2 regions of the Frateuria sp. GZRe12 genome follow, and region 1 is predicted to be linked to the other one. Evidence: predicted binding sites of a transcription regulator. Region 1 holds the regulator's gene; the other holds the start of a gene.

Region 1 (14,648 bases):
AACGTGGCATCCGGCCCGACGGTGAGCACGACGCTGCGATCACCACCCGGCACGGAAACCTTGCCGATCCAGGTCTCGATTCCACTGGGTCCCTCGATCAACCGGACGGTGCGGGCATAGACCCTCTTCCCGTCGGGCTGGGGCAGCCACATGCCGCCCTCCCTGACCGCCGTCTTGGGTGCGGCGCGTTCCACCTGCACCGGGTAGTAGCGATCTTTCCCCAACACGAAACTGGTCTTTCCCCCGACCAGGCTGAACGGTTCTACCGGAGCGGCGGAAATGGCGCCGGATACCAGCAACGTTGCCCCAAACATCAGCATCCTGAACATGGCGAACTCCTGTCTACAAAGTGTGTGCCTCGTTAGGCCAGGCACGGCCGCGCAGGGCGGATCATCGCCACGCGGAAGTAGGCGTAATGTGTACGCCGGGGACAGGGGAAGCGAAGGCTGCTTAGCTTGCCTCGCGCAGGAATTCGCGCAGGAACGGCACGGTAATGCGCCGCTTGGCGGCGAGCGAGGCCTGGTCGAGCCGGTCCAGCAGATCCAGCAGCGCAGTCAGGTCACGCGCGTAGCGGTTGAACAGCCAGTCCAGCACGGCCTCGTCCAGACCGATGCCGCGCGCGGCTGCCTGTTCGCGAAGCACGGCGCGACGCTCGGCATCGTCGAGTGCCTTGAGCGCGAACTGTGTGCACGCGCCCAGGCGCGAGCGAAGGTCCGGCAGGTCGATGCCCAGTTGCGCCGGTGGCGCATCGGCGGCGAACAGCATCGCCCCGCCCTCTGCGCGCACCTGGTTGTACAGATCGAACAACGCGTGTTCGGCGGCGCGCTCGCCGGCCAGCACGCCGAGATCGTCGATGGCCAGCAGTTCGGTGCTGCCCACTCCGCGCAGCGCACCGATGTGTTCGTGCATCGCCGAGAGCGGCAGGTATTGCACGCGTCGGCCCGCCGCGCTGGCGGCCTGGCAAGCGGCCACCAACAGATGGCTGCGCCCGCTGCCGGACGGGCCGTGCAGATATACCCAGGGCGCGCCCGGCGCCTCTGCCACCAGTTGCACCGCCGCCACCGCGGCGGCGTTGGCGCCGGCGTGGAAGTGCTCGAAGCGCTGCCGGCGTGGCCAGCGCAAGGCGAGCGGAAGTTGCGGGATCATGGCGCGCCGTCGTCCGCAGGACCGCGGCGCACGGGCACCGCGGTCGCGCGCTCGTCCGTACCGCCGGGTCCGCTCACCGTGACATCGACTTCGGCGATCACCGGATCGTCGGGGCCTGCCTCCATGTACAGCTCGCTCATGCGGTAGCGCTCGAGCAGGTAGCGCAACAGCACCATGATCACCGAGGCGGCCGGCAGCGCCAGCAGCACGCCGAGGAAGCCGAACAGGTAGCCACCGGCAAGGACGGCAAAGATCACCGCCACCGGATGCAGGCCGATCTTGTCGCCGACCAGCTTGGGTACGAGCACGTAGCCTTCCAGCAGCTGGCCGACGATGAACACGCCGCAGACCATCAACGGGTGGGCCCAGTCGCCATACTGCACCAGCGCGGCGATGATCGCCGCGCCGAAGCCGACCATGAAGCCCAGGTAGGGCACGAAGCTGAGCAAACCGGCGACCATGCCGATCAGCGGGCCGACCGACAGGCCGACCAGGGTCAACGCACCGCCGTAGAAAATGCCCAGTCCCAGCATCACCAGCAACTGGCCGCGCACGAACGCACCCAGCACCGCATCCGATTCGCGCGCCAGGTGCGCCACGGTCGGCTGCACCGAACGCGGCAGCACGCTGTCGACGTAGGCGATCAACCGATCCCAGTCGCGCAGCAGGTAAAACGCCACCACGGGAACCAGCACCACATTGGTTAGCCACATCACCGCGCCCAGGCTGGAGCGCGAGACGGTGCCCAGCACGGTGGTCGCCACCGCGCCGATCGAGCCAATGTGCGCACGGATCGCCGCCATCAGCCGGCTGGTATCGAACGCATCCGGATCGAGGCTGAGCTTGCGCTGCAGCCACGGCAGCGCGGTGTTCTGGATCCAGTCCACGTAGCGCGGCAGGTTGTGGACCAGGTTCTCGATCTGGTCGGAAATCAGCGGCACCAGCAGCAGCAGCGCGCCCACCAGCAGCAGGATCAGCACGAAGAACACGATGCTGACTGCCCAGGTGCGGTTCATGCCCAGCCGTTCGAGCCGGTCGGCCAACGGGTCGCCAAGGTAGGCCAGCATGCCGGCGACCGCGAAGGGCATCAGCACCGGCGCCAGCAGCCAGATCAGGAAGCCGATCACCAGCACGATCGCGAGCAGTTGCCAGCGGCGGGAAATGTCGTGGGTCAAGGAGAGGCCTCGTTCAAGCGATGCACGGCGTTTCCTCTGTGGGAACCCGCTTGCGGGCGATGCTCTTCTCGTTGTGCGGAAAGGGCATCGCCCGCAAGCGGGCTCCTACAAGGGGCATTGTTTCAATGCAGCCACTGCAGGCTGGCGTCCGCCCCTGCGTGCGGCGTGCCCTGGATCACCCGGCCGCCCGCGGCCAGGCCGGCGGCCAGCGCGGCCGGCGGCGTGCTTGCCTTGATGCCGAGCAGGAAGCCGTCGTTGTCGGCGGCGAGCGTGTTCACCTCGCGCACCGACGGGTCGGCGCGCAGCATCGCCAACAGGTTGGCGTAGGCCTGCGCCGAGTCGACCTTGCTTACCCACAGCTTGCCGCTGCTGATGCCTGCGCCGATCACGTTGAGCTGCTTGCCCAGTCGATCGGCCATGCCGTTGCCGCCGTCAGTGAGCAGCGCATCGGCGCTGACCGCCTGGTCGCTCCAGGGCAGCGGATTGCCTCCGGACACCAGGGTCCAGTCCGCGCTGCCGCCCTTCAGATTGCCGACCAGGATCAGGCCGGTGTGATAGCGCTGGGTGATCATTGCCAGCGCGGTCGGGTCGGCGTTCGCCACGGCGGAGGCTTCGGGCACGTGCGACGGGTCCGGGTAGGCCAACTGGTAGCCGCGGGCCGCGGCGGCCTGCGCCAGCGCGCCCAGCGCATCCTGGCCGAGCAGGCTGCCGTCGCTGCCATGCACCAGCACCAGCACGGGCGGCTTCACGCCCGCGGCCGGCACGCCGATCTGCGTGATCAGCCGGCGCACGGCGCCCGGATCGAAGTTCACCTGCAGCACGATGCCAGTGCCCGCGCGCTGGTACTGGAACTGCTGCACCAGGCCCGGCGCGCCCTTCAGCGCGTCGTCATAGCCGGGCTTGCTGCGCAGGTCCTGGCCGCCGGCGACGCGTTCGAGCACCTGGGCGAGCGCAGTGGCGAAGGCCGCGTCACGTTGCGCCTCGCTGGTGTCGGTGACCGGCACCACCACCGCGTACGGCGAGACCGGCACGGGTGCCGGCACCTGCGCCCACGCCGCCGGCGCGAGCAAACCCAGCAGGAGGAAGGCGAAAAACAGGCGTGGCAGGCGCATCGGCAAGTCTCGTCCGTGGAAGCTCGGATAACACGGGAGTCTGCCCAATCCCGCCCGCAGCGTCCATCGGCGCGGCCTGGCGCAAGACCGCGAAGCGGGGTTTTCAGCCGCCCGCGACCCGCGCATGGAGGACGGACCGCGCCCGCGGGAGCGTGCTGGTAGAATTGCGCGCTTTCCTCCAGGCCTCCTCCGCCATGTCCGACGCCCTCACCTACCGCGCCGCCGGCGTCGATATCGACGCGGGCAATGCCGTGGTCGAACGCATCAAGCCGCTGGTCAAGCGCACCTTCCGCCCGGAAGTGATGGGGGGACTGGGCGGTTTCGGCGGCCTGTTCGACCTGGCCGGCCGCTACAGGGAGCCGGTGCTGGTGTCCGGTACCGACGGCGTGGGCACCAAGCTCAAGCTTGCGCAGCAGCTGGGCCGCCACGACACCATCGGCATCGACCTGGTCGGCATGTGCGTCAACGACGTGCTGGTGCAGGGCGCCGAGCCGCTGTTCTTCCTGGACTACTTCGCCACCGGCAAGCTGGACGTGGACACGACCGTCGCGGTCGTGGGCGGCATCGCCAGGGGTTGCGAGCTTGCCGGCTGCGCACTGATCGGTGGCGAGACGGCCGAGATGCCGGACATGTATCCGCCGGGCGAATACGACCTGGCCGGTTTTACGGTCGGCGCGGTTGAAAAGTCGCAGCTGCTCTCGGGCGAGGCGATCGCCGCCGGCGACGTGATCCTCGGCGTGGCGTCTTCGGGCCCGCATTCGAACGGCTATTCGCTGGTCCGCAAGATCGTCGAGCGCGCCGGCAGCCCGCTCGATCTCGATCTCGGCGGCGTGAAGCTCGCCGACGCGCTGATGGCGCCGACCACGATCTACGTCAAGCCGATGCTGGAGCTGCTGAAGAACCAGCCCGTGCACGGCATGGCGCACATCACCGGCGGCGGCCTGAAGGAGAACATCATCCGTGTGGTGCCCGATGGCCTGGGCCTGGCGCTCGACGCGAACGCGATCGTGCTGCCGCCGGTGTTCGACTGGCTGATGCGCGAAGGCAAGGTCGCGCGCGAAGAGATGTGGCGCACGTTCAACTGCGGCGTGGGCTTCACGGTGATCCTCCCGCGCGACGCGGTCGATGGCGCGACCTCGCTGCTGGCGAAGCATGGCCTGGCCAGTCGCGTGATCGGTGAGGTCGTCAAGGCGCAGGGCGACGAGCGCGTCCACATCGGCTGAAACAGAAAAACCGTTTGCCCTGAGCGCAGGCGCGCAGCGCCGAAGTCCAAAGGCGGCTCACATACGGCCCCGCGGGTCGATGCCCAGGGCGAACGGCAGAGACAAACATGCCCCATCCTCTCCGTATCGCCGTCCTCGCCTCCGGACGCGGCAGCAACCTCGCCGCCTTGCTCGCCGCGCGCGAGCGCGGTGAGCTGGCCGCCGAGTTCGTGCTAGTGGCGAGCGACAAGACCACCGCCGGCGCCCTGCGGCTGGCCGAAGACGCGGGCATCCCCACGCTGGTGCTCGACCCGAAGGCTTATCCGGACCGCCGCGCATTCGACCTGGACCTCTTCGGCCGGCTCGCCGCCAGCGGCGCCGAGTTGGTCGTGCTGGCGGGTTTCATGCGCATCCTCGATGGCGAGGCGATCGCCCCCTGGGCCGGCCGCATGCTCAACATCCACCCTTCGCTGCTGCCCAGATACCGCGGCCTGCACACGCACCGGCGCGCGCTGGAAGCCGGCGACCTGGAGCACGGAGCCAGCGTGCACTTCGTCACCGCCGAACTCGATGGCGGCCCGGTGGTGGCGCAGGCAGTGTTGAGGATCGAGCCGAACGAAGACGAACACCGACTGGCGCAACGCCTGCTGCCGCTGGAACATCGTCTGTTGCCGTCGGTAGTGAGGTTGATCGCCGAGGGCCGCCTGGCCTGGCGCGACGATGGCCCCTGGCTGGACGGCGCGCCACTGAACGCGCCGCTGCGGCTTACCGAACGCGGGCTCGCGCTGGCCTGAATCCGATGTTCAGCGAGCCGCGGGCACACTGGACCCCATGACTTTCCGCCATCTCCTGCGCCTCGGCGGCGCCCTGCTGCTGGCCAGCGCCAGCGGACTCGCCCTCGCCGCCCCGCCCAAGGCCTTCACCGCCACCTACCGCGTGCTGCGCGACGGCTCGCCGATGGGCGATGCCACCGTGAGCCTCACGCCGCTCGGCAACGGGCAATGGGCCTACAGCAAGCACCTGCGCGGCACCTCGGGCCTGGCCGCCCTGCTGGGGGCGAACCTGGACGAGGTTTCGCATTTCCGCTGGAAGGGCGACGTGCCCGAGGCGCTCAGCTACGACTACCGCCTCGACGCGGCGATCAAGTCCAAGCAGCGCCACGTCACGGTGGACTGGGGCAAGCACCAGGTCACGGTGGATGAAGGCAAGGGTGCGATCACCTATCCGACGCAGCCGGGGATGGTCGAGCGCAACACCACCGCGCTGGCGATCGGCCAGGCTCTGCGCGACGGGCAGAAGCAGATCGCGTTGCCCGTGGCGGTGAAGCAGGAAGTGGAGACGCAGCGGTTCAGGATCACCGGCAAGGAGAAGGTGACGGTGCCGGCCGGCAGCTTCGACGCCGTGCGGGTGGACCGTACCGACGCCGATCGCGGCTTCAGCGCCTGGTACGCACCCGATCGCTACCCATTGCCGGTGAAGCTGTCGCAGAAGGACGGCGGCAACCTGACGATGGAGCTGGTGAGCTTCCGGTAGCCGCGTTCCCGGGTTTCGAATTCTCGAGCCCCCAAGGGAAAAGCGAGCAAAAACCCGGGTCCCGTTCGCCGCACGAGCGGCACACTTTGGCGGTTGCGAGCGTCAGCTCGGCAGACGGCGGATTCTCGCGCCGAGCACACCAAGCTTCTCCTCGATGTTCTCGTAACCGCGATCGATGTGGTACACGCGGTCGACCGTCGTATCGCCATGCGCCACCAGACCTGCCAGCACCAGGCAGGCGGAAGCGCGCAGGTCGGTGGCCATGATCGGCGCACCGCTCATGTGTTCCACGCCCTGGATGATCGCGGTGTTGCCTTCGAGCCGAATGTCCGCGCCCAGGCGCTTGAGCTCCTGGGCGTGCATGAAGCGGTTCTCGAACACCGTCTCGGTGATGACGCCCACGCCCTCGGCCACGCAGTTGAGCGCGGTGAACTGCGCCTGCATGTCGGTCGGAAAGGCCGGGTACGGGGCGGTGACGATATTGACCGCCTTCGGACGGCGGCCGCCCATGTCCAGTTCGATCCAGTCAGGACCGGTGCAGATATGCGCGCCGGCCTCCTCCAGCTTGGCCAGCACCGCGTCCATCGTTCCGGCGCGGGCGCCGCGGGCGCGCACCTTGCCGCCGGTCATCGCCGCGCCGACAAGGAACGTGCCGGTCTCGATGCGGTCGGGCAGCACTTCGTACTCGGCGCCCTCGAGGCGCTCGACGCCATGGATCACCAGGGTCGCGGTGCCGATGCCCTCGATGCGCGCGCCCATCGCCACCAGGCAGTTGGCCAGGTCGACCACCTCGGGTTCCTGCGCGGCGTTCTCGATGATCGTGGTGCCGTCGGCCAGCGTGGCGGCCATCAGGATGTTCTCGGTGCCGGTGACGGTCACCATGTCCATCGCGATGCGCGCGCCCTTGAGGCGTTTGGCGCGGGCACGGATATAGCCGTTTTCCACGGTCACCTCGGCACCCAGCGCCCGCAGGCCGCGGATGTGCTGGTCGACCGGGCGCGAGCCGATCGCGCAACCGCCGGGGAGCGAGACTTCCGCCTCGCCGAAGCGTGCCACCAGCGGGCCGAGCACCAGGATCGAGGCGCGCATCGTGCGCACCAGGTCGTACGGCGCCACGTGGCTTTCGATGGTGCGCGGATCGACGTGCATCTTCATGCGGTCGTCGAGCACCAGGTTGACGCCCATGCGGCCGAGCAACTCGATGAAGGTGGTCACGTCGTGCAGGTGCGGCACGTTGGAGATCGTCACCGGGCCGTCGGCCAGCAGGCAGGCGGCGAGGATCGGCAACACGGCGTTCTTGGCGCCGGAAATGGCGACTTCGCCATGGAGCGGTTCGCCACCGCTGATCAGGATCTTGGCCATGTGGGTCCTTAAGCTTGGAGTGAGCGAAGCGAAGCGCAGCCTCAACGGCGCGCCGCGGCTTCCTCGGGAGTCAACGTCTTCAGCGCCAGCGCGTGGATCGCGCCGCCCATCAGCTCGCCCAGCGTGGCGTAGACCATGCGGTGGCGCGCCAGCGGCAGCTTGCCGGCGAACTGGCTGGCCACCACGGTGGCTTCGAAATGCACGCCGTCGTCACCGCTCACCTGCGCATTCGCGCCGGGCAGGCCGGTTTCGATCAGTGCCTGGATGCGGGCAGGGTCCATCGGAGGGGTCCATCGTCGGCGCGCGGGGCGCGGATTCACCAGGCTTGATGAATCCAGTGCGCGGCCATATGACGCTAAAATGCGGATATGCCATGGTAATGGAAATCCCGTGGCACAGAAATGCCGAAGGCCGCCGGCCACCCCAGCAGAGACCCCATGAACGCACGCATCGCCCCGCCCGTCGCCAAGCTGGACCCGGACGCCATCGCCCGCAGCGGGCGCATGGTAATCGCCACGGAAGCGGCCGCGATCCGCGCGCTCGAACCGCGAGTGGACGCCAGCTTCGTGGAGGCCTGCCGGCTGATCCTGGCTTGCCGCGGGCGCCTGGTGGTCACCGGCATGGGCAAGTCCGGCCACATCGGGCGCAAGATCGCCGCCACCCTGGCCTCCACCGGTACGCCCTCGTTCTTCGTGCACCCGGGCGAGGCCAGCCACGGCGACCTGGGCATGATCCAGCCCGACGACGTGGTGCTGGCACTGTCGAATTCCGGCGAGACGGATGAACTGTTGTTCATCCTGCCGGTCATCAAGCGCCAGGGCATCCCGCTGATCGCCATGACCGGCAACCCGAAGTCGTCGCTGGCGCACCAGGCGGACGTGCACCTCGACGCCAGCATTTCCAGCGAGGCCTGCCCACTCGGCCTGGCCCCCACCGCCAGCACCACCGCGGCGCTGGTGATGGGCGATGCGCTGGCAATCGCGCTGCTCGAGGCGCGCGGTTTCACGGCCGAGGATTTTGCCCGCTCGCACCCGGCCGGCAGCCTCGGCCGCCGCCTGCTGCTGCACATCAGCGACATCATGCACACCGGCGAGGGCATCCCGATGATCGCACCGGATGCCAGCCTCACCGAGGCGCTGATGGAAATGACCCGCAAGCACCTGGGCATGACCGCGGTGGTCGACGCCGAGCGCCGCTTGCTCGGCGTGTTCACCGACGGCGACCTGCGCCGCGCGCTCGACGACGAGGACGTGAACCTGCGCGGCGCGAGCGTCCAGGCGCTGATGACCCGCGGTCCGAAGACGATCACCTCCGACAAGCTCGCCATCGAAGCGGCGCAGCTGATGGAGAAACACCAGATCCACGCATTGCTGGTGGTGGACGAGCAGCAGCGCGTGGTCGGCGCGCTGAACATCCACGACCTGCTCCGCGCCCGCGTGGTCTGATCCAGGGGCGCAGACGAGGGCCGGGACCGTCGACAGTCCGCAACCCCACATTCCCGCCCTGCCTGTGCCCGGCCCTCATTTCCGTTTCCCCGCGCTGACGACCATGCCCTATCTCGCCAACCTCCCCGCCGACCTGCTCGCCCGCGCCGCCGGCATCCGCCTGGCCGTATTCGACGTGGACGGCACGCTGACCGACGGACGGCTGTACTACGGCGAGGATGGTCGCGAGACCAAGGTGTTCTTCGTGCAGGACGGCCTGGGCCTGAAGCGCCTGCAGGTGCACGGTGTGCAGGTGGCGATCATCAGTGCGCGGATCAGCCACCCGGTGGCGCTGCGCGCCGAAGAACTGGGGATTACCCACGTCTACCAGGGCCAGGGCGACAAGCGCGTCTGCCTGCTCGAACTGCTCGACGCGCTTAAGCTCGCGCCCGAGCAGGTCGCTTTCGTCGGCGACGACCTTCCCGACCTTCCGGCCATGCGCATCGCCGGACTCGCCGTGGCCGTGGCCAATGCCCACCCATGGGTGATCGAGCAGGCGCAGTGGACCACCAGCCGTGCTGGTGGCCAGGGTGGCGCGCGCGAGGTCTGCGACCTGATCCTGCATGCGCAGGGCAAGGCCGGCAACGAGAAGGAGCGCTGGCGGTGAGGGAGTGGCTGCGCGACCGTCGCCTCGCGGCGGCCATCGTCGTGGTCGCGCTGCTGGCCGGCACGGCCCAACTGCTGTTGTGGTGGATCGGCCCCCCGCCGAAGGTCAACGAGTTCGTCGGTCCGCCGCGCTCGGGCTATACGCTGACCGACTTCAAGCTGACCCAGTACGGCACCGACGGCCTTCCCAGTTTCCTGATCCAGGCACCCCAGCTGGAGCGGCGCGAGGGCGACGAGTCGCTGTATATCAACGCGCCCGAGTTCCGCCTTCCTTCCAATCAGCCGGCCGTGCCCGACTGGCTCGGGCATTCGCTGTACGGCTGGGTCAACAACGAGGGGAGCCTGCTCAAACTGCAGGGCCCGGTGCATCTGGAGCGTGCCGCGTTCGACGACACGCCAAGGACCACGATCGACACCGCCGAAGTCACCGCCTGGCCCAAGCAAAACCGCCTCGAGACCGCCGCGCCGGCGCAGCTGGTGCAGGGCGGCACTAGAATCCACGGCGTCGGCATGCGCGCCGACCTCAACGACAAACACCTGGAGCTGCTCGATGACGTCCATGCCACGTTCCCGCCCCGCCAGCATGCGCGCTAGCGCGGCGTTGGTCCTGCTGGGCCTGACGGTGCTGGCACCGGTGCAGGCCAAGCGCACCGACCGCGACCAGCCGATGGACGTGCAGGCCTCGCACTTCGACGGTTTCCGCAAGCCCAACAGCACCACCACGCTCAAGGGCAACGTGGTGATCACCCAGGGCTCGCTCAAAGCCACCGGCGACCTGGCCAAGGTTCACTTCGACGCCAACGCCGAGATCGACAGCGTCGTGTTGACCGGCAGCCCCGCACACCTCCAGCAGCTGGACGACAACGGCAACCTGATGCAGGGCGACGCGGCCACCATCGACTACAAGGTGGCCAAGGACTACGCCGTGCTGCAGGGCCATGCCTCGATCACCCAGCAGGGCCGTGGCGAGGCGCACGGCGATCGACTCACCTACAACACCCAGACCAGCGAAATGACCGGCGACAGCGGCGGCGACGGTCGCGTGCACATGATCTTCAAGCCCCAACCCAAGTCGGGAACCGCCGCGCCTGCCGCGGCCCCGGCCCCGGCCACCAGTGCACCCGCGCCCGCCACCAGCACCGGGCAGCCCTGACCGATGCTCGCTGCCGAAGGCCTGCAGAAACGCTACCGCTCGCGCCAGGTCGTGCGCGATTTCGGTTTTTCGATCCGCCAGGGCGAAGTGGTCGGCCTGCTCGGCCCCAACGGCGCCGGCAAGACCACCTGCTTCTACATGGTGGTGGGCCTGGTCGAAGCCGACGGCGGCACCATCCGGCTGGACCGCCAGGACATCACCGGCCTGCCCATGCACTCGCGCGCACGGCTGGGCATTGGCTACCTGCCGCAGGAAGCCTCGGTATTCCGCCGGTTGTCGGTGGCCGACAACATCATGGCCGTGCTGGAGCTGCGCGAGGGCCTCAGCGCCCGCCAGCGCAACGAACAGCTCGAAGGGCTGATGGACGAGCTGAAGATCGCCCATATCGCCGGCCAGAAAGGCATCAGCCTCTCCGGTGGCGAGCGCCGCCGCGTGGAGATCGCCCGCGCGCTGGCCGCGCAGCCGCGCTACATGTTGCTGGACGAGCCGTTCGCCGGCGTCGACCCGATTTCGGTGGGCGAGATCCAGCGTATCGTGCGGCACCTGAAGGAACGCGGCATCGGCGTCCTCATCACCGACCACAACGTGCGCGAGACGCTGGGCATCTGCGATCGCGCCTACATCCTGAACGATGGCGAGGTGCTCTCGCGCGGCACGCCGGCGCACATCCTTGCCGACGAAAAGGTGCGCGAAGTCTACCTGGGACGCGAATTCAAGCTGTGAAGCGGTGATGTGACGCAGGGACCGTCGGAGCCTGCCATCGCTATGGTCGCGTCACACCCACCGGGGTAGGATGACCGCAAGTCTCTCCCCAACGGCTGGCATGAAACCCGGGCTCCAGTTCCGACTCAACCAACAGCTCACCCTGACGCCGCAGTTGCAGCAGGCGATCCGGCTGTTGCAGCTGTCGCAGCTGGAGCTGGAGGCGGAACTGCGGCAGATTGCCGAGGGCAACCCGCTGCTGGAGTTCGAGGAGGAGTCGGCGCCGGGCGAAACCGAGGAAGAAAGTTTCTCCGCCGCCCCGGTCGAAGCGCCGACCGTCGACCACAACGCGGACGACGCCGCGGACTGGGGCGAAGCCGACGCCCCGGCCGAGGCGCCGATCGATTTCTCGCTCGGCAGCAGCGCGCCTTCGGGCAGCCGCGGCGACGAGGATTTCGAACCGCAGAACGCCGCGCCCGAGACCCTGCAGGAACACCTGCTGTGGCAGTTGAACCTTTCGCCCTTCAACACGCGCCAGCGGCTGATCGCCACCGTCATCATCGACGCGCTCAACGCAGACGGCTACCTCGCCGAAGGCATCGAAGGCGTGCTCGCCGCCCTGCCGGCGGATCTCGATGCGACAAGCGACGAAGTCGAGACGGTACGTCGCCAGTTACAGCGTTTCGATCCCACCGGCATCGCCAGCCTGGACCTGCGCGACTGCCTGCGCGTGCAGCTGGAGCAGTTCGACGCCGCTACGCCGCATCGCGGGCTTGCGCTGCAGATCGTCGCAGGCGAACTGGAACTGCTCGCGCGCAACGACATCGCCAAGCTCGCGCGCAAGTTGCGTGCGAGCGAGGAAGAAGTCGCCGCCGCGGCGCTGCTGATCCGCAGCCTGGATCCGCGTCCCGGCGCCGCGCTGGACGCCACGCCGGTCGAGTACGTGGCGCCGGACGTCTACGCCTACAAGGAAGGCAACCGCTGGAAGGTCAGCCTCAACCCGGACTGCCAGCCGCGGCTCGGCCTCAACCAGCACTACTGCAGCCTGATCGCGCAGGCGCGTGGCGAGGACGCCAGCTGGATGCGCGGGCAGTTGCAGGAAGCACGCTGGCTGATCAAGAGCCTCGAATCGCGCGCCGAAACGTTGCTGAAGGTCGCCGATGCGATCGTGCGCCGGCAGAGCGCCTTCCTGGACTACGGCCCGGAAGCGATGCATCCGCTGGTGCTGCGCGAAGTGGCGGAAGAGGTCGGCATGCACGAGTCGACCATCTCGCGCGTGACCACGCGCAAGTACATCCACACGCCGCGCGGCACCTTCGAGCTCAAGTACTTTTTCTCCAGCGGCGTCTCCACCGAGGACGGCGGTGGCGCCTCGGCCACCGCCATCCAGGCGATGATCAAGAAACTTATCGACGGCGAGGACACACGCAAGCCGTTGTCCGACCAGGCCCTGGCCGAGGAGCTCAACCGCAAGGGCATCCAGGTCGCGCGCCGCACCGTGGCCAAATACCGCGAGGCCCTTCGCATCCCCAGCTCGAGCGAGCGACAACGCGCCGGCTGACCGGCGCCTGAAACCCACCACTTGGAACCGGCCCGAACGATCCCATACCGAATGAAGACCGGCATGCCGGCACCAATCACCGGCATGCGAACCCGCCGCCCCACGGCGGCCTGTACCAGAGGAGGCGCCCCATGCAGTTCCAACTCACCGGCCAGCAGATCGAAGTCACCCCCGCCCTGCGTGCGCATGCCGAATCCCGGCTCGATCGCCTGACCCGCCTCGACGAACGGTGCCTGGGCCTGAGCATGGTGCTGTCGATCGACAAGCTGCAGCACTGCGCCGACGCCACCCTCAGCACCACCGGTGCCGCCCTGCATGCGGCGGCCTGCGGCGCCGACATGTATGCCTCCATCGACATGGTGTTCGACAAGCTCGCCGCGCAACTGCGCCGCCACCGCGACAAGGTGACCGACAAGCATCAGCAGGAAGCCCGGGAAGCGCGCCAGATCGGCTGATCCGTCCCGCACCAGGCAAAGGAGACCCGCCCCGGTGGCGGGTCTTTTTTTGCTCGAAGCGCGACACCACGGGCCAAGCCCCGCCGCGACCGCGGGAGGAAGATCCCGAGACAGGGGCGGATAGCCGCCCTCGGGACGCCCGCCCAGTCCGCCCTCCCCCGCATAGCTGGCACAATGGCGCCCATTGCCACCCGGCAGGGACACCCCTTGGAACGCCTGACCGCACGACAACTCTTCGACGGCGTCCACGAGCGCATGGGCCTGCGCTGGGTGGCAGGCATGCGTGGCGAAGGGCGCGTGCTCGAGCCTGGCGCCACCGCCACGCGCCGCCCGTCGCTGATCGGCTACCTCAACGTGATCTACCCCAACAAGGTGCAGATCATCGGTACCGAGGAACTCAACTGGCTGGACAGCCTGGATTCGCGCCAGCGTTGGGAAGCGATGCACAAGATCGCCGCCTACCAGCCGGTGGCACTGATCGTGACCAAGGACCAGACCATTCCGTCGGACCTGCGCGAGGTGGCCGAGGAGACCCACACTCCGCTGTGGATCAGCTCCAAGCGCGGCCACGAACTCCTGACCTGGATGCAGTACCACTTGGCGCGCCTGCTGGCGCCCCGGATCACCCTGCACGGCGTGTTCCTGGAAGTGTTCTCGATCGGCGTGCTGATCACCGGCGAGTCCGGCTCGGGCAAGAGCGAGCTCGCGTTGGAGCTGATCAGCCGCGGCCACCGTCTGGTCGCCGATGACGCCACCGAGTTCACCCTGATCGCACCGGACGTGATCGACGGCACCTGCCCGGAGCTGTTGCAGGATCTCCTGGAAGTGCGCGGTCTGGGCGTACTCAACGTGCGCGAGATGTTCGGTCACACCGCGGTCAAGCATTCGAAATACCTGCGCCTGGTAGTCCACCTCAAACCCCTGCGCGAGGGCGAGGACATCGACGCGGCAACGCGCCTGACCGGCGACACCAGCCACCGCGAGATCCTGGAGGTCTCCGTGCCGATGATCACCATCCCGGTGGCCCCCGGCCGCAACCTGGCGGTACTGGTGGAAGCGGCGGTGCGCCACCATATGCTCAAGAGCAAGGGCATCGATCCCGCGCAAACCTTCATCGACCGCCAGGCGCACCAGATGCGCCGGCTTCCGCCGTGGTG
Region 2 (14,648 bases), on a different contig from region 1:
GTCCACCACGCGCAGGATGTGTTCGAAGTCCAGCGCATGGAACTGGATGACGGCATCAAGGCGATTGCGGAACTCCGGCGTGAACATCTTGCGGATCGTTTCCAGCGAGTCGGTCGCGTGGTCCTGCTTGACGAAGCCGATGCTCCGCCGCGACGCCTGCTGCGCCCCGGCATTTGTGGTCATCACCAGGATCACGTTCTTGAAGTTGGCCTCGCGTCCGTTGGTGTCGGTGAGCACACCGCGGTCCATGACCTGCAGCAGGATGTTGAACACGTCCGGGTGCGCCTTCTCGATCTCGTCGAGCAACAGCACCGCATGCGGATGCTTGGTCACCGCTTCGGTAAGCAGGCCGCCCTGGTCGAAACCGACATAGCCCGGAGGCGCGCCGACCAGGCGAGAGACCGAATGCGCCTCCATGTACTCGGACATGTCGAAGCGGATCATCTCGATGCCCAGCTGCAGGGCCAGCTGCTTGGTCACCTCGGTCTTGCCCACACCCGTGGGACCTGCGAGCAGGAAGCTGCCAATCGGCTTGGTCGGATCGGCCAGGCCCGAGCGGGCCATTTTGATCGACGCGGCCAGTGCCTCGATCGCCTGGTCCTGCCCGAACACCACCATCTTGAGGTTGCGCTCGAGGTTCCTGAGCACGTCGCGGTCCGAGGCCGAAACCTGCTTGGCCGGAATGCGCGCCATCTTGGCGACGATGTACTCCACCTCCGGCACGTCGATGGTGCCGGTGCGCTGATCCTCGGGCAGCAGGCGCTGGCGCGCGCCGGCCTCGTCGATGACGTCGATGGCCTTGTCCGGCAGCAGGCGGTCGGGGATGTGCTTGACCGACAGGTCCACCGCGGCCTTGAGCGCCTCGTTGGTGTAGGCGACGTTGTGGTGCTCCTCGAAGCGGCTCTTCAAGCCCTTCAGGATCTCGATGCTGTCGGCCACGGTCGGCTCGACGATGTCGATCTTCTGGAAGCGTCGCGCCAGCGCGCGGTCCTTTTCGAAGATCCCGCGGAATTCCTGGAAGGTGGTCGACCCGATGCAGCGCAGCTCGCCGGAGGCCAGCATCGGCTTGATCAGGTTGGACGCATCCATGGTGCCGCCGGACGCCGAGCCGGCGCCGATGATGGTGTGGATCTCGTCGATGAACAGGATCGCGCCTGGCTGCTTCTTGAGCTGGCCGATCACCGCCTTCAGCCGCTTCTCGAAGTCGCCGCGGTACTTGGTGCCCGCTACCAGCGCGCCCAGGTCCAGCGACCAGATCACGGCGCTTTCCAGTACCTCGGGCACCTCGCCCTCGACGATGCGCTTGGCCAGGCCCTCGGCCAGCGCGGTCTTGCCCACGCCGGCCTCGCCGACGTAGAGCGGGTTGTTCTTGCGACGGCGGCAGAGCACCTGGATGGTGCGCTCGATCTCGTCCTGGCGGCCGATCAACGGGTCGATCTTGCCTTCCATCGCCAGGTCGTTGAGGTTGGTCGCGTACTCGCTGAGCGGGTTGCCCTTGCTGTCGGCCCCCTCTTCGCCCTCGCGCTCGCTGCCCGGCATGCCGGTGCTCGGCTCGTCGCCGATCTTGGCGATGCCGTGCGAGATGTAGTTGACGACGTCCAGCCGGGTGATCTCCTGCTGGTGCAGGAAGTAGACGGCGTGGGAATCCTTTTCGCCGAAGATCGCCACCAGCACGTTGGCGCCGGTGACCTCCTTACGGCCGGAGGACTGCACGTGGTAGACCGCGCGCTGCAGCACGCGCTGGAAGCCGAGCGTCGGCTGGGTGTCGCGCTCGTCCCCGTGCGGCAGCACCGGCACGGTCTCGGCGATGATCCGCTCCAGTTCGGCCGACAGCCGCGGCAGGTCCGCGCCACAGGCGCGCAAGGCGCCCAGCGCGGACTGGTTTTCGGTGAGGGCGAGCAACAGGTGCTCCACGGTCATGAACTCGTGGCGCTGCTCGCGGGCCTGCTTGTAGCAGTGGCCGATGGTGACTTCGAGATCCTTGCTGAACATCCGGACCTTCTCCGCTTGGGATTGGCTTGGGCGGCTACGCCGCGATGGCTACAAGATGGGGCTGCTCATAGCTTTTCCATAGTGCACAACAAGGGATGCTGATGAGTCCGTGAGTACTCGTTCACTTGCGTCACTTTCGTCTCCGCCACCTCGCGGGTGAAGACGCCGCACACACCCTTGCCACGGGTATGCACGTGCAGCATCACCTGCACCGCGCGTTCCTGGTCCATGGCAAAGAAGCCACGCAGCACTTCGACCACGAAGTCCATGGGAGTGAAATCGTCATTCAGCAGCACAACTTGAAAAAGTGGCGGCCGTGCCAGTTCCGGGCGGCTGGTCTCGACGGCCAGGCCGTGTCCGCTGCCGGGGTCGTGTTCGGGTTCGTGGGCCATTGCTCGTGGGGACTTTGTTGCTGGTACGGAGTATACGCCGCGACGGATGCAGCCCCGTCGCGCCGCCGTGCAGGACGCGCCTCGTTTAGGTGATGGCACAATGGCGCATTTCCACCCCTCCCGTCCCCGATGTCCGTCACTTCCACCGCTCCCTCCGTCTGGCGCCCCCGCGTCACCGTCGCCTGCGTGGTGGCGCGTGGCGAGCGTTACCTGATGGTCGAGGAGGAGGTCGACGGCCGCCTCGTCTACAACCAGCCGGCTGGCCACCTGGACGACCAGGAAAGCCTCCTGCAGGCCGCGGTGCGCGAAACGCTGGAGGAAACCGGCTGGACGATCGAGGTGGAGCATTTCCTGGGCGTGCACCAGTGGCGCAGTACCGAGCATGGCGAGGGCGTGGTCCGCTTCAGCTTCGCGGCACGCGCGCTGGCGCACGACCCGCATCGCGCGCTCGACGAGGGTATCCGCCGCGCGGTGTGGCTGACCCGCGCCGAGATCGCCGCGCTGGGCGGGCGCCTGCGCAGCCCCATGGTGCTGCTGAGCATCGATGCCTGGCTGGCGGGCCGGCGCCTGCCGCTGGGCGTACTGTCCAGCCTGCTTGCGGAGCCCGCCCTGCCATGAAGGTGATGCTGGGCGTGTCCGGCGGGGTCGACTCGTCGGTTGCCGCGCTGCTGCTTCAGCAGGCCGGCCATGAGGTCGAGGGCCTGTTCATGCAGAACTGGGAGGAGGACGACCGCGACGCTCCCTGCACCGCCGACGCCGATCGCAAGGACGCCCTGGCGGTATGCGGGCGTCTGGGGATTCCCTTTCACGCACGCAACTTCGCGGCCGAGTACTGGGACGGCGTCTTCGCCCACTTCCTCGCCGAGTACCGCGCCGGACGCACGCCCAACCCGGACGTACTCTGCAACCGCGAGATCAAGTTCAAGACCTTCCTGGACGAGGCGCGGGCGCTGGGCGCTGAAAAGATCGCCACCGGCCATTACGCACGCGTCGACGAGCGCGACGGCCGCTACCGCCTGCTGCGTGCGGTGGACACGGGCAAGGACCAGACCTACTTCCTGCACGCGCTGGGCCAGCGGCAGTTGTCCGTCACGCTGTTCCCGGTCGGCGAGATCGAGAAGTCGGCCGTGCGCGAACTGGCCCGCGCCGCCGCCCTGCCCACGCACGCCAAGAAGGATTCGACCGGCATCTGCTTCATCGGCGAGCGCGACTTCCGCGGTTTCCTGGCGCAGTACATTCCGGCGCGGCCCGGTGAAATGCGCACCCCGGAAGGGACCTTGGTCGGCGAGCACCAGGGCACCATGTACTACACGCTGGGCCAGCGAAACGGATTGGGTATCGGCGGGCGCCAGGGCATGGGCGGCGAGCCGTGGTACGTGGTCGGCAAGGACGTGGCGGCGAACGTGCTCTATGTGGCGCAGGGCGGCGAGAACCACTGGCTGCAGTCCAGGCGACTGCTTGCCGAAGCGCCGACCTGGGTGGCCGGGGGGGCTCCGGCGACGGCGTTTCGCTGCACCGCCAAGACCCGCTACCGGCAGGCGGACCAGGCATGCGAGGTCCAATGGTCGCCCGCCGGGCTGGAGGTGCGCTTCGACGAATCCCAGCGGGCGGTCACCCCGGGCCAGTCGGTGGTGTTCTACGACGGCGAAGCCTGCCTGGGTGGCGCCGTGATCGCGGCCACCGATGCGCCGTTTGGCGGCCTTTCCCCTCTTCCCGCAGGACCTAAGACGTGCTCGATATCCTCGCCATGAACGAACCACGCGTGCTCGCGCTGGCCGGCCTGTTCCAGGCGGCGGGACTGGCGCAGCAGCTGGCCAACCAAGGGCGTTGCGACGAAGGGGCGATGGAGTCGAGCGTGGCCAGCGTGTTCCGCATCGATGCGCCGTCGGTGGCGGCCGTCTACGGCGGCGTCGGCGGCGTGCGGCTGGGCCTGCGCAACCTGATCGGCCAGCTCGACGACGGCAGCCGCGACATGGGACTGACCCGTATGGCGGTGACCGTCATGCGGCTGGAACGCAGCCTGGCTCGCCGGCCCGAGCTGACCGCGAAACTGCAGGAAGGCGTGGTTGCCGCCCAACGCCAGGTGGCGCATTTCGGCCAGGATTCCCCGCAGGTCGTCCGGCGCCTGGCCGATCTCTACGCATCGACCCTGTCCACGCTGAGCCCGCGCGTGATGGTCAGCGGGAACCCGCAGTTCCTGCAGCAGCCGGCGGTGGCGGAAAAGGTGCGCGCCAACCTGCTGGCCGCCGTGCGTTCGGCCGTGCTGTGGCGGCAGGTCGGCGGGCGGCAGTGGCAGATCGTCCTCAACCGCCGCCAGTGCAGCATGCTGGCGCGTGGGTTGCTGACGGGCGTGACGCTGGACAACGGCTGAGCGCGGTGCGGCGGGCTGAAGCCCACCCAGCCTCGCACTCGCAGGGCGGCCTTCAGCCCACCGGCCCCACCACCAACCCTGGCCGCCCGCGCGCCACCTCTTGCAGCAGTTCGGCGAACGCCTGTATGTCCGCGTGCCAAGGCGATGCCTCGCGCCAGTACAACGCGATCTGACGGCCCGGCACGGCGCCTTCCAACGGCACGACGGTCAGCTCGGGCTTCGAGGCCAGCCGCTCGCGCGCCAGCGCCGGCACCAGCGCGTAGCCGCCACGCAGGCCGACCAGCGCCGCCAGGCTTTCCAGGCTGACGTCCTGCACGTGACCGCCATGGCCGCCCTGCCCGTCGATGCCGTCCGGATGGCTCTCGGCCATCAACGTGGCCTCGGCCTCGTCCAGTTCGTCCAGCGTCACGTGGGCACGGCCGGCCAGCGGATGGTCGGCGCGGAACAGCACCTGCCACGGCTCGGCGAACAGCGGCCGCGTGGCGATGCCGCTCGCGGCGGTAGCCGGCGGCGCCAGCACCGCATCGAGTTCGCCCTCGTGCAGGCGACGCAGCAGTCCGCGTGGCTTGCCCTCGGACAAGCTCAACCGGGCCGCCGGAAAGTGCAGCGGAAACGGCTCTACCAGGTGCGGCAGCAGATAGGGACCCAGTGAGGCCGGCACGCCCAGTCTCAGCTCGCCGCCGAAGGCAACCGTGCCGGCGCGGGCGGCCTGCTGCAGGAGCTCGGCCGCGTCCAGCACCGCGCTGATCCGCTCCAGCAACCGCTGCCCGCCGGCGGTGGGCACGATGCGCCGGCCACCACGTTCGAACAGCGGGGCGCCCAGCGCCTGCTCGACCTTCTGCACCTGGTGGGACAGTCCCGACGGACTGATGTGCATGGCCCGCGCGGCGCTGTTGAAACTGCCATGGCGATGCACCGCCTGCACCAGCGCCAGGTCGCGCAGCGATACCGCCGAGAGCGCCGTCGAAATCATCGAATGCTGCATGTCACCAAAAGCGTTTGTGCGGAAGGGCGGGCCGTCGCATGCTTGGCGGCCAACGGTGGGATGGTCGGCGTATCGGGGCCATTCTAGCCGCCCCGCTCGCCCGCCCCGCGAGAATACCGCCCGCCAATTCCGCCCGACCCCAGGCGCCGCGAGGACGCGCGGACGCGGTATTTGCGATAATCGCGGGCCTTTGCGTGCGCTTGGCCGCCGCAATACCAGCTCTCCCCAGCCGCTTCAAAGCTCAAGCCAGGAGTTTCGTCATGAAAGACTCGTTTTCCATCCGCGACACCCTCGAGGTCAACGGCAAGCGCTATGCGTACGCCAACCTCGCCAAGTTCGGCGAGCGCTTCGACCTCAAGCGGCTGCCGTACTCGCTGAAGATCCTGCTTGAGAACCTGCTGCGGCACGAAGACGGCATCAACGTCACCACGAAGGAAATCGAGGCGGTCGCCAACTGGCAGGCCAAGGCCGAGCCCGATACCGAAATCTCCTTCATGCCCGCGCGCGTGGTGCTGCAGGACTTCACCGGCGTGCCCTGCGTGGTCGACCTGGCGGCGATGCGCGACGCGGTGGTCAAGCTCGGCGGCGACGCCACCCAGATCAATCCGCTGGCGCCGGCCGAACTGGTCATCGACCATTCAGTGCAGGTCGACGTCTACGGTTCCGAGTCGGCGCTGGAGAAGAACGTCGAGATCGAGTTCGAGCGCAACCAGGAGCGCTACGCGTTCCTGCGCTGGGGCCAGAAGGCGTTCAACAACTTCAAGGTTGTGCCGCCGCGCACCGGCATCGTGCACCAGGTGAACCTGGAGCACTTGGCCCGCGTGGTGTTCACCGCCGAGAAGGAGGGCCAGCTGTGGGCCTATCCGGACACCGTGTTCGGCACCGACTCGCATACCACCATGATCAACGGCGTGGGCGTGCTCGGCTGGGGCGTGGGCGGCATCGAGGCCGAGGCGGCCATGCTGGGCCAGCCCTCGTCGATGCTGGTCCCGCAGGTGGTCGGCTTCAAACTGACCGGCAAGCTTCCCGAGGGCGTGACCGCCACCGACCTGGTGCTGACTGTCACCCAGATGCTGCGCAAGCTCGGCGTGGTGGGCAAGTTCGTCGAGTTCTTCGGTGACGGTCTCAAGCACCTGCCGCTGGCCGACCGCGCCACGATCGGCAACATGGCGCCGGAATACGGTGCGACCTGCGGCATCTTCCCCATCGACCAAGAGGCGCTGAACTACCTGCGCCTGTCCGGTCGCAGCGAAGAGCAGATCAAGCTGGTCGAGGCTTATGCCCGCGCGCAGGGCATGTGGCACGACGAGAACAGCGTCACGCCCGAGTTCACCACCACGCTGGAGCTCAACCTCGCCGACGTGCGCCCGTCCATGGCCGGCCCCAAACGCCCGCAGGATCGCGTGCTGCTCGAAGGCGTCAAGCAGAGCTTCCACGACGTGGTCGGCCCGCTAACCGCCAGCCGCAAGTCCGGCAGCGGCAGCGTCGGCGTCACCAAGGACGGCGAGAACTTCACGCTCAAGGACGGCTCGGTGGTGATCGCCGCGATAACCTCCTGCACCAATACCTCCAACCCGGCGGTGATGCTGGGCGCCGGCCTGGTCGCCAAGAAGGCCGCCGCCAAGGGCCTGAAGGCCAAGCCGTGGGTGAAGACCTCGATCGGCCCGGGCTCGCTGGTGGTCAGCGATTACCTCGAAAAGACCGGCCTGCTGAAGGAACTGGAGAAGGTCGGTTTCTACATCGTCGGCTACGGCTGCACGACCTGCATCGGCAACTCCGGTCCGCTGCCGGCCGAGATCAGCCAGGGCATCGGCGCGGGTGACCTGGCCGTCGCCTCGGTGCTCTCGGGCAACCGCAACTTCGAAGGCCGCGTGCACGCCGAAGTGAAGATGAACTACCTGGCCTCGCCGCCGCTGGTGGTCGCCTACGCACTGGCCGGCACGCTGGACATCGACCTGACCAAGGATGCCATCGGCCTGGGCGACGACGGCCAGCCGGTCTACCTGAAGGACATCTGGCCGACCAACCAGGAAATTTCCGACGCCATCGCCGGCGCGATCAACCCGCAGATGTTCGAGAAGAACTACGCCGACGTGTTCAAGGGCGACAGCCGCTGGAACCAGATTCCGTCGGCCGAGGGCGCGTTGTACGGCTGGGAGGATTCGACCTACATCAAGAACCCGCCCTACTTCGACGGCATGACGATGGAGCTGTCCAAGGTCGACGACCTCCATGGCGCACGCGTGCTCGGCCTGTTCGGCGACTCGATCACCACCGACCACATCTCGCCGGCCGGCTCGATCAAGAAGGACAGCCCGGCGGGCCGTTACCTGATCGCCAAGGGCGTGGAGCCCAAGGACTTCAATTCGTACGGTTCGCGCCGCGGCAACGACGACGTGATGGTGCGCGGCACCTTCGCCAACATCCGCATCAAGAACCTGATGCTGGACGGCGTCGAGGGCGGCTATACCGTGCACGTCCCCTCGGGAGAGGAGATGTCCATCTACGACGCGGCGATGAAGTACAAGGCCGAAGGCACGCCGCTGGTGGTCATCGCCGGCAAGGAATACGGCACCGGCTCCTCGCGCGACTGGGCGGCCAAGGGCACGCTGCTCCTGGGCATCAAGGCGGTGATCGCCGAGAGCTTCGAGCGCATCCACCGCTCGAACCTGGTGGGCATGGGCGTGTTGCCGCTGCAGTTCAAGCACGGCGAGAACGCGCAGTCGCTGGGACTGACCGGCAAGGAGTCGATCGAGATCCTGGGCCTGGAAGGCGGTGAGTCGAAGGAAGCGAAGGTGATCGCCACGGCGGCCGACGGCACGAAGAAGGAGTTCGCCGTGCACGTCATGCTGCTCACGCCGAAGGAGCGCGACTTCTTCCGGCACGGCGGCATCCTGCAGTACGTGCTGCGTCAGCTGGCCGGCCGCAAGGCCGCCTGAGCCCTGCCGTAGTTGCAGCGAAAAGGCCGCCTCCGGGCGGCCTTTTTTTTCGCGCTTCATTCCACCGGCTCCTGCCGGAAAGGCGGGCTGGAGCTCACCCTACGAGGCACTAGAGCTGCCGTTTCCACGTCGCGCTGTAGCAGCGCCACTCGTCGCCCTCCCTGCGCCACGCCGTTTCCACCTGGTACACCCCGGCCGCATCCGGCAGCAGGCGACTGCCCTGGGTGAGGGTGACGGTGAAATCCGCCATCAACCGCTCACCGCGCCGTTCCATCGAGATCGGTCCAAGCGTCGCCCCGACGTGCTCGCCACGCAGGCCCGCCAGGCGGACCAGGTTGGCGATGTCCTTGCGCTCGAGCTGGCCGCCGTTGCCGTCGAAGTCTTCGCTGAGCGGCTCGACAACGCCACCGGCATCGGCCTGTCCGGCCGCCTCTTCGACGGATGCGATGGCCTCGCGCACGCGCGTTTCGTCCGGCGTGTGCCGACAGCCGGCCAAGGCCACGAACACCAGCGCAAGCCCAAGGGAAGACAGTATTTTTCGTGCGTGCATGAACCCTCCGATCCGCGCCGCGGCGCGGCTTGCCGCCGTGCGCGGGCGTATGCTCCAATGCCTTGGCCGCAAGGCCGAACGGGGAACAGGAACAGTACATGAGCAACGAGCGTCCGTGGCTTGCCCACTATCCGCATGACGTGCCCGCCGAGATCGACGTCAACGCCTATGCATCGGTGGCGGAGGTGGTGGAAGAAGCCTTCGGCAAGTTCCGCGACAAGCCGGCGTTCGCCAGTTTCGGCAAGCAGCTGAGCTACGGCGAGATCGAAACCCTGAGCGGTCAGTTCGCCGGCTACCTCACCGGCGTGTTGGGCCTGAAGAAGGGCGACCGGCTCGCCATCATGCTGCCCAACGTGCTGCAGTATCCGATCGCGCTGTTCGGGGCGCTGCGCGCAGGCCTGGTGGTGGTCAACACCAACCCGCTCTACACCGCACGCGAACTCAGGCACCAATTGGAAGATTCCGGCGCCAAGGCGATCCTGGTGCTGGACAACTTCGCCTCCACGTTGCAGGAGGTCATCAACGAAACCCACGTCCAGCACGTGGTCACCACGGGCATCGGCGACCTGCTGGGTTTCCCAAAGGGGGCGCTGGTCAACTTCGTGCTCAAGCACGTGAAGAAGATGGTGCCCGACTACTCGCTGCCGAAGGCGGTGCGCTTCCGCGACGCACTGGCACAGGGCGCCTCGCATCCCATGCCCAGGGTCGAGCTGGGCCACGACGACCTCGCTTTCCTGCAGTACACCGGCGGCACCACGGGCGTGGCCAAGGGCGCGATGCTCAGCCATGGCAACATGGTCGCCAACATGCTGCAGGCCAGCGCCTGGATCGGCGACCTCGCCAAGCCCGGCGAAGAGGTGATCATCACCGCCCTGCCGCTGTACCACATCTTCTCGCTGACGGCGAACGGCCTGGTGTTCATGCGCCTGGGCGGCCTGAACTGGCTGATCACCAATCCGCGCGACATGCCCGGCTTCGTCAAGGAACTGAAGAAGTCCGGTTTCACCGCGCTGACCGGTGTCAACACGCTGTTCAACGGCCTGCTCAACACGCCGGGCTTTGCCGAGCTGGACTTCTCGCGCCTGCACCTGACCCTGGGCGGCGGCATGGCCGTGCAACGGGCGGTGGCCGAGCGATGGAAGAAGACCACCGGTTGCACCCTGGCCGAGGCCTATGGCCTGACCGAAACTTCGCCGGCGGTGTGCATCAACCCGCTGGACCTTCGGGACTACAACGGTTCGATCGGCCTGCCGGTGCCGTCCACCGAGGTGGCGATCTGGTCGGAGGAAAACCAGCCTTTGTCGATCGGCGAAGTGGGCGAGCTCATGGTGCGTGGCCCGCAGGTGATGCAGGGCTATTGGCAGCGTCCGGACGAGACGGCAAAGGTGCTGGGCGCCGATGGCTGGTTGCACACCGGCGACATCGCCCGCATGGACGAGAATGGCTACGTCTACATCGTCGACCGCAAGAAGGACATGATCCTAGTGTCCGGCTTCAACGTGTATCCGAACGAGGTCGAGGACGTGGTGATGCAACACCCCGGCGTGGCCGAGGTGGCCGCCGTGGGTGTGCCGGACGAGCACTCGGGCGAGGTGGTGAAGCTGTTCGTGGTTCGCAAGGATCCCGCGCTCACCGCCGACGTCCTCAAGCAGTTCTGCCACGACAAACTGACTGGTTATAAGCGCCCGCGCCAGATCGAATTCCGCGACGCGCTGCCGAAGTCGAACGTGGGCAAGATCCTTCGTCGCGAGCTGCGCAACGAGCAGAAGAAAACCCCGGCCTGAGCGCCCAGGCCTTCGTAGGGGACCATTTGTGGGTTCCTACGAAAAGCGCACGGCTGGATCACTCCTCCCGCCAATGCTCCAGTATGTCCGCGTAGCCTCCCAGCAGGTTCCACAGCGGCACCTGCTTGTCTTCCGGGATGCGCGAGTAGGCAAAGCCGATGTGGCGGTCGGAGATGCGCGCGACCACTGCCTCCAGATGGATGTGCAGGTCGCGGCCGAAGATCATGTCCAGCACCCAGTTCTGTCCCAGCTCGCCCTGCCAGCCCAGCGGTCGGCGCAGCAGCGCGCCCGTGGCGGAGATGTCGACCAGTTCGGTCGGATGCGACTGCACGCCGTGGCTCATGAGCACGGTGGTTTCGATGCGCATGCGCGCGGGCCGCAGGAATTTCGGGCCCGATTCATCCGTCACGTTGTCTTCGATCGTCATCCAACTCCCCAAACGGAACGCACCTGCGCCCCTGTGACGTCCCTGCGATCGTACGACGCATCCTGCGTCCCATCGACACCCGGTTGCTGCCTGCGTAGCCGCCAGTGTTCAGCGAACGGCACGCGCAGCGAGAAAAACGGACATCTCACCGCACGGCGAAGCAAACGCCATGCCATCGATGGATCGATGCGACGCCACCCCTTGCCCGCCCGCCACGGCATTGGAACTGCCGCGCCCGGCGTCTGCCCGACGCACCGTGTCACATGCTGCCCCATGCGCGAGCACCTGCGTACTGGACTTGCCGCAACGCTACCGCTAACCTGTCCCCATGCCCGGTTCAAGCGTGCGCCGTGCCGGTCGATACCGGCCATCGCGGCACGCATCCGAGTCCCGGCAGACCGATTGAAACCGTCCGTGGCGCCCGTGTCGCCATCCTGTCTTGCGTTCGTTCCAGGGCCCGGTGCCCGGCGTGGACGCCTTGGTGGTCGCCCGAGCCCGCCTGACCGAACCGCCGTGGTGCGGCTTCGTCAAGCGACACGCGGCGACGGCTGTGCCGGAACCGGCGAGCCAGCTTGAACGATCGCCGGCCCGAAGCCGCGGTCACGAGGGGATACCCGTCTACAGGGCACCGCCCGCCAGGACGACAGGTTTTGAACGCATTGCCGGCCGCGTGAGCGGCCTCACGACATGCATTGATGAGCACAGAACCGCAGCAGCCGGCCGCACCGTCGCAGGACGCCTTCGCGTCGATCCCCCAGCAGCAGGAAATGCCGCTGGCGGTCGTGCGCGGCGAACCCATGCTGCAGATGCCGCAGGACCTGTACATCCCGCCGGACGCCCTGGAAGTTTTCCTCGAAGCGTTCGAGGGCCCGCTGGACCTGCTGCTGTACCTGATCCGCCGCCAGAACCTGGACATCCTGGACATTCCGATTGCCGAAATCACCCGGCAATACATGGAATACATCGACATGATGCGGGACACGATGCGGCTGGAGCTGGCCGCCGAGTACCTGCTGATGGCCGCGATCCTGGGCGAGATCAAGTCGCGCCTGCTGCTTCCCCGGCCGCCCGCCGAGGAAGGCATCGAAGACGACCCACGCGCCGAACTGGTGCGCCGCCTGCAGGAATACGAGCGCTTCAAGAAGGCCGCCGAGGACATCGACACCCTGCCCCGCCTGGAACGCGACACTGTGGTGGTGCAGGCCGAGGTGGGCGAGCGCAACGTGGTGAAGCTGCCGCCGCCGCTGGACCTGAAGGAAATGCTGCTGGCGCTCAAGGATGTGATGCACCGCGCCGAGCTGTTCGGCCACCACGCGATCAAGCGCGAGGCATTGAGCGTGCGCCAACGGATGGGCGAACTGCTGAGCCGTCTGGAAGACAGCACGTTCCACCGCTTCGAAAGCCTGTTCGATATCACCGAAGGCCGCCTGGGCGTGGTGGTGACCTTCCTGGCCATGCTGGAGCTGGCCAAGGAAATGCTCGTCGAGATCGTGCAGGAAGAGCCACTGGCGCCGATCTACGTCAAGGCAAAGACCGCGCTGGCCGAAGAAAACGACGAACTGCCGGACGACATGCCGGTTTCCGCCGCCGCCGATTGACGGCGCGGCTCCATTCGCATCTCTGACCTCAAGGCCATGCAGATCGAGCAACTCAAACCGATTATCGAAGCGGCGCTGCTTGCCGCCAGTCAGCCGCTCACCGTGGCTCAGCTGGGCGAGCTGTTCATCGACGAGGACCAGGTCGACCGCGAGGCGATCGCGCGGGCGCTGGAGTCGCTGGGCGAGGACTGCGCCGGCCGCGGCGTGGAGCTCAGGGAAGTCGCCTCCGGCTTCCGCTACCAGGTCCGTCAGGACGTGCACCCTTGGGTGTCGCGCATGTGGACCGAGAAGCCCAGCCGCTACTCGCGCGCCCTGCTGGAAACGCTGGCGCTGATCGCCTACCGCCAGCCGATCACCCGGCCGGAGATCGAACAGATCCGCGGCGTGGTGGTCTCTTCCAACATCGTCAAGACGCTGGAAGAGCGCGAGTGGATCCGCGTGGTCGGCCATCGCGACGTGCCCGGCAAGCCGGCGCTGTTCGGCACCACCCGGGCATTCCTGGATTACTTCAGCCTCAAGTCGCTGGACGAGCTGCCGCCGCTGTCCGAAATCCGCGACATGGAAGACCCGCAGCTTCGCCTCGACCAGGAACCGCTGCCCCCGCGGGTGATCAAGGACCTGCCGATCGATCCGGACGAGGAAGATGCCGGGGCCGTGCAGGACGAGGCCCCTGGCGACATCGACGAAAACACCGCCGAGTCCGGCCAGGACGAGGCGCTTTCCGGCGAAGCACCCGCGCTCGCCGAGGCCGAGGCCGAACCGGCCGACGCCACCGAAACCACCGCCGCCGCGTCCGAGGACGAGGCGCCCACCCCACCCGCCACTGCCGACGAGGCAGCAGCCCCTGCGGACGTCGACGAAGACGCCGCCGAGCAGGACACCGAGGAGTACCGCGCATGACTGCGCCGCAGAAATCCGTTTTGACCCTCAAGCGCGAACCCCGCGAAGAGGCCGACAGCCCCGCCCTGGAAGAACGCCTGCACAAGGTGCTGGCCAACGCGGGCCTGGGCTCGCGCCGCATGCTGGAACAGCGCATCCAGGCTGGCGAGGTCGAACTCAACGGCGCGCCGGCCGGCATCGGCGCCAGCGTGCACGCCGGCGACCGCGTCGTGCTCGACGGCAAGCAGTTCGTCGTCGCCACCGACAACCGCGACGAGACCGAGGTGCTGCTCTACCACAAGCCCGAAGGCGTGGTGACCACCCGCGAGGATCCCGACGGCCGCCCCACCGTGTTCGAACAGCTGCCGCGCCTGAAGGGCGCACGCTGGGTGGCCGTGGGCCGCCTGGACATCAACACCACCGGCCTGCTGCTGCTCACCACCGACGGCGAGTTGGCCAACGCGCTGATGCACCCCAGGAGCGGGCTTGGCCGCGAGTATCTCTGCCGCGTGCACGGCGAGGTGCCGGACGAGGTGATCGAGAAGCTCAAGTCGGGCGTGGAGCTGGAGGATGGCCCCGCACGCTTCGACGAGATCGCCATCATCAGCCGAGGCGGCAGCCACAGCTGGTTCCGCGTGGTGATCCGCGAAGGCCGCAACCGCGAGGTGCGCCGCCTGTGGGATTCGCAGGGTTTCCTGGTCAGCCGCCTCAAGCGCATCCGCTATGGCACT

What was found. The regulator sigma-54, encoded in region 1, starts transcription at its own class of promoters, with help from an activator protein. The targets are predictions, from matches to a motif close to TGGCACGNGCNTTGC.
Region 2: ACFWZ4_RS15695 (PilZ domain-containing protein) is a predicted target of sigma-54. The motif match lies at 11,601-11,615, and genes of this name have one in related genera.

The regions. Positions count from the first base shown of each region.
Region 1 covers NZ_JBHZGI010000006.1:100,289-114,936, forward strand. The annotation lists gene ACFWZ4_RS13780 (reprolysin-like metallopeptidase) at 1-329, opposite strand, end outside; gene hda (DnaA regulatory inactivator Hda) at 451-1,146, opposite strand; gene ACFWZ4_RS13790 (AI-2E family transporter) at 1,143-2,321, opposite strand; gene ACFWZ4_RS13795 (DUF2066 domain-containing protein) at 2,444-3,433, opposite strand; gene purM (phosphoribosylformylglycinamidine cyclo-ligase) at 3,628-4,656, shown strand; gene purN (phosphoribosylglycinamide formyltransferase) at 4,764-5,429, shown strand; gene ACFWZ4_RS13810 (DUF3108 domain-containing protein) at 5,467-6,168, shown strand; gene murA (UDP-N-acetylglucosamine 1-carboxyvinyltransferase) at 6,271-7,530, opposite strand; gene ACFWZ4_RS13820 (BolA family protein) at 7,572-7,811, opposite strand; gene ACFWZ4_RS13825 (KpsF/GutQ family sugar-phosphate isomerase) at 8,034-8,975, shown strand; gene ACFWZ4_RS13830 (KdsC family phosphatase) at 9,079-9,621, shown strand; gene lptC (LPS export ABC transporter periplasmic protein LptC) at 9,612-10,214, shown strand; gene lptA (lipopolysaccharide transport periplasmic protein LptA) at 10,180-10,773, shown strand; gene lptB (LPS export ABC transporter ATP-binding protein) at 10,777-11,496, shown strand; gene ACFWZ4_RS13850 (RNA polymerase factor sigma-54) at 11,597-13,036, shown strand; gene hpf (ribosome hibernation-promoting factor, HPF/YfiA family) at 13,168-13,491, shown strand; gene hprK (HPr(Ser) kinase/phosphatase) at 13,666-14,648, shown strand, end outside.
Region 2 covers NZ_JBHZGI010000008.1:74,076-88,723, reverse strand. The annotation lists gene clpA (ATP-dependent Clp protease ATP-binding subunit ClpA) at 1-1,992, opposite strand, end outside; gene clpS (ATP-dependent Clp protease adapter ClpS) at 2,058-2,384, opposite strand; gene ACFWZ4_RS15730 (NUDIX hydrolase) at 2,514-3,002, shown strand; gene mnmA (tRNA 2-thiouridine(34) synthase MnmA) at 2,999-4,135, shown strand; gene hflD (high frequency lysogenization protein HflD) at 4,132-4,755, shown strand; gene ACFWZ4_RS15715 (LysR family transcriptional regulator) at 4,808-5,740, opposite strand; gene acnA (aconitate hydratase AcnA) at 6,001-8,679, shown strand; gene ACFWZ4_RS15705 (hypothetical protein) at 8,789-9,229, opposite strand; gene ACFWZ4_RS15700 (AMP-binding protein) at 9,328-11,013, shown strand; gene ACFWZ4_RS15695 (PilZ domain-containing protein) at 11,072-11,440, opposite strand; gene ACFWZ4_RS15690 (segregation and condensation protein A) at 12,136-13,038, shown strand; gene scpB (SMC-Scp complex subunit ScpB) at 13,075-13,938, shown strand; gene ACFWZ4_RS15680 (pseudouridine synthase) at 13,935-14,648, shown strand, end outside.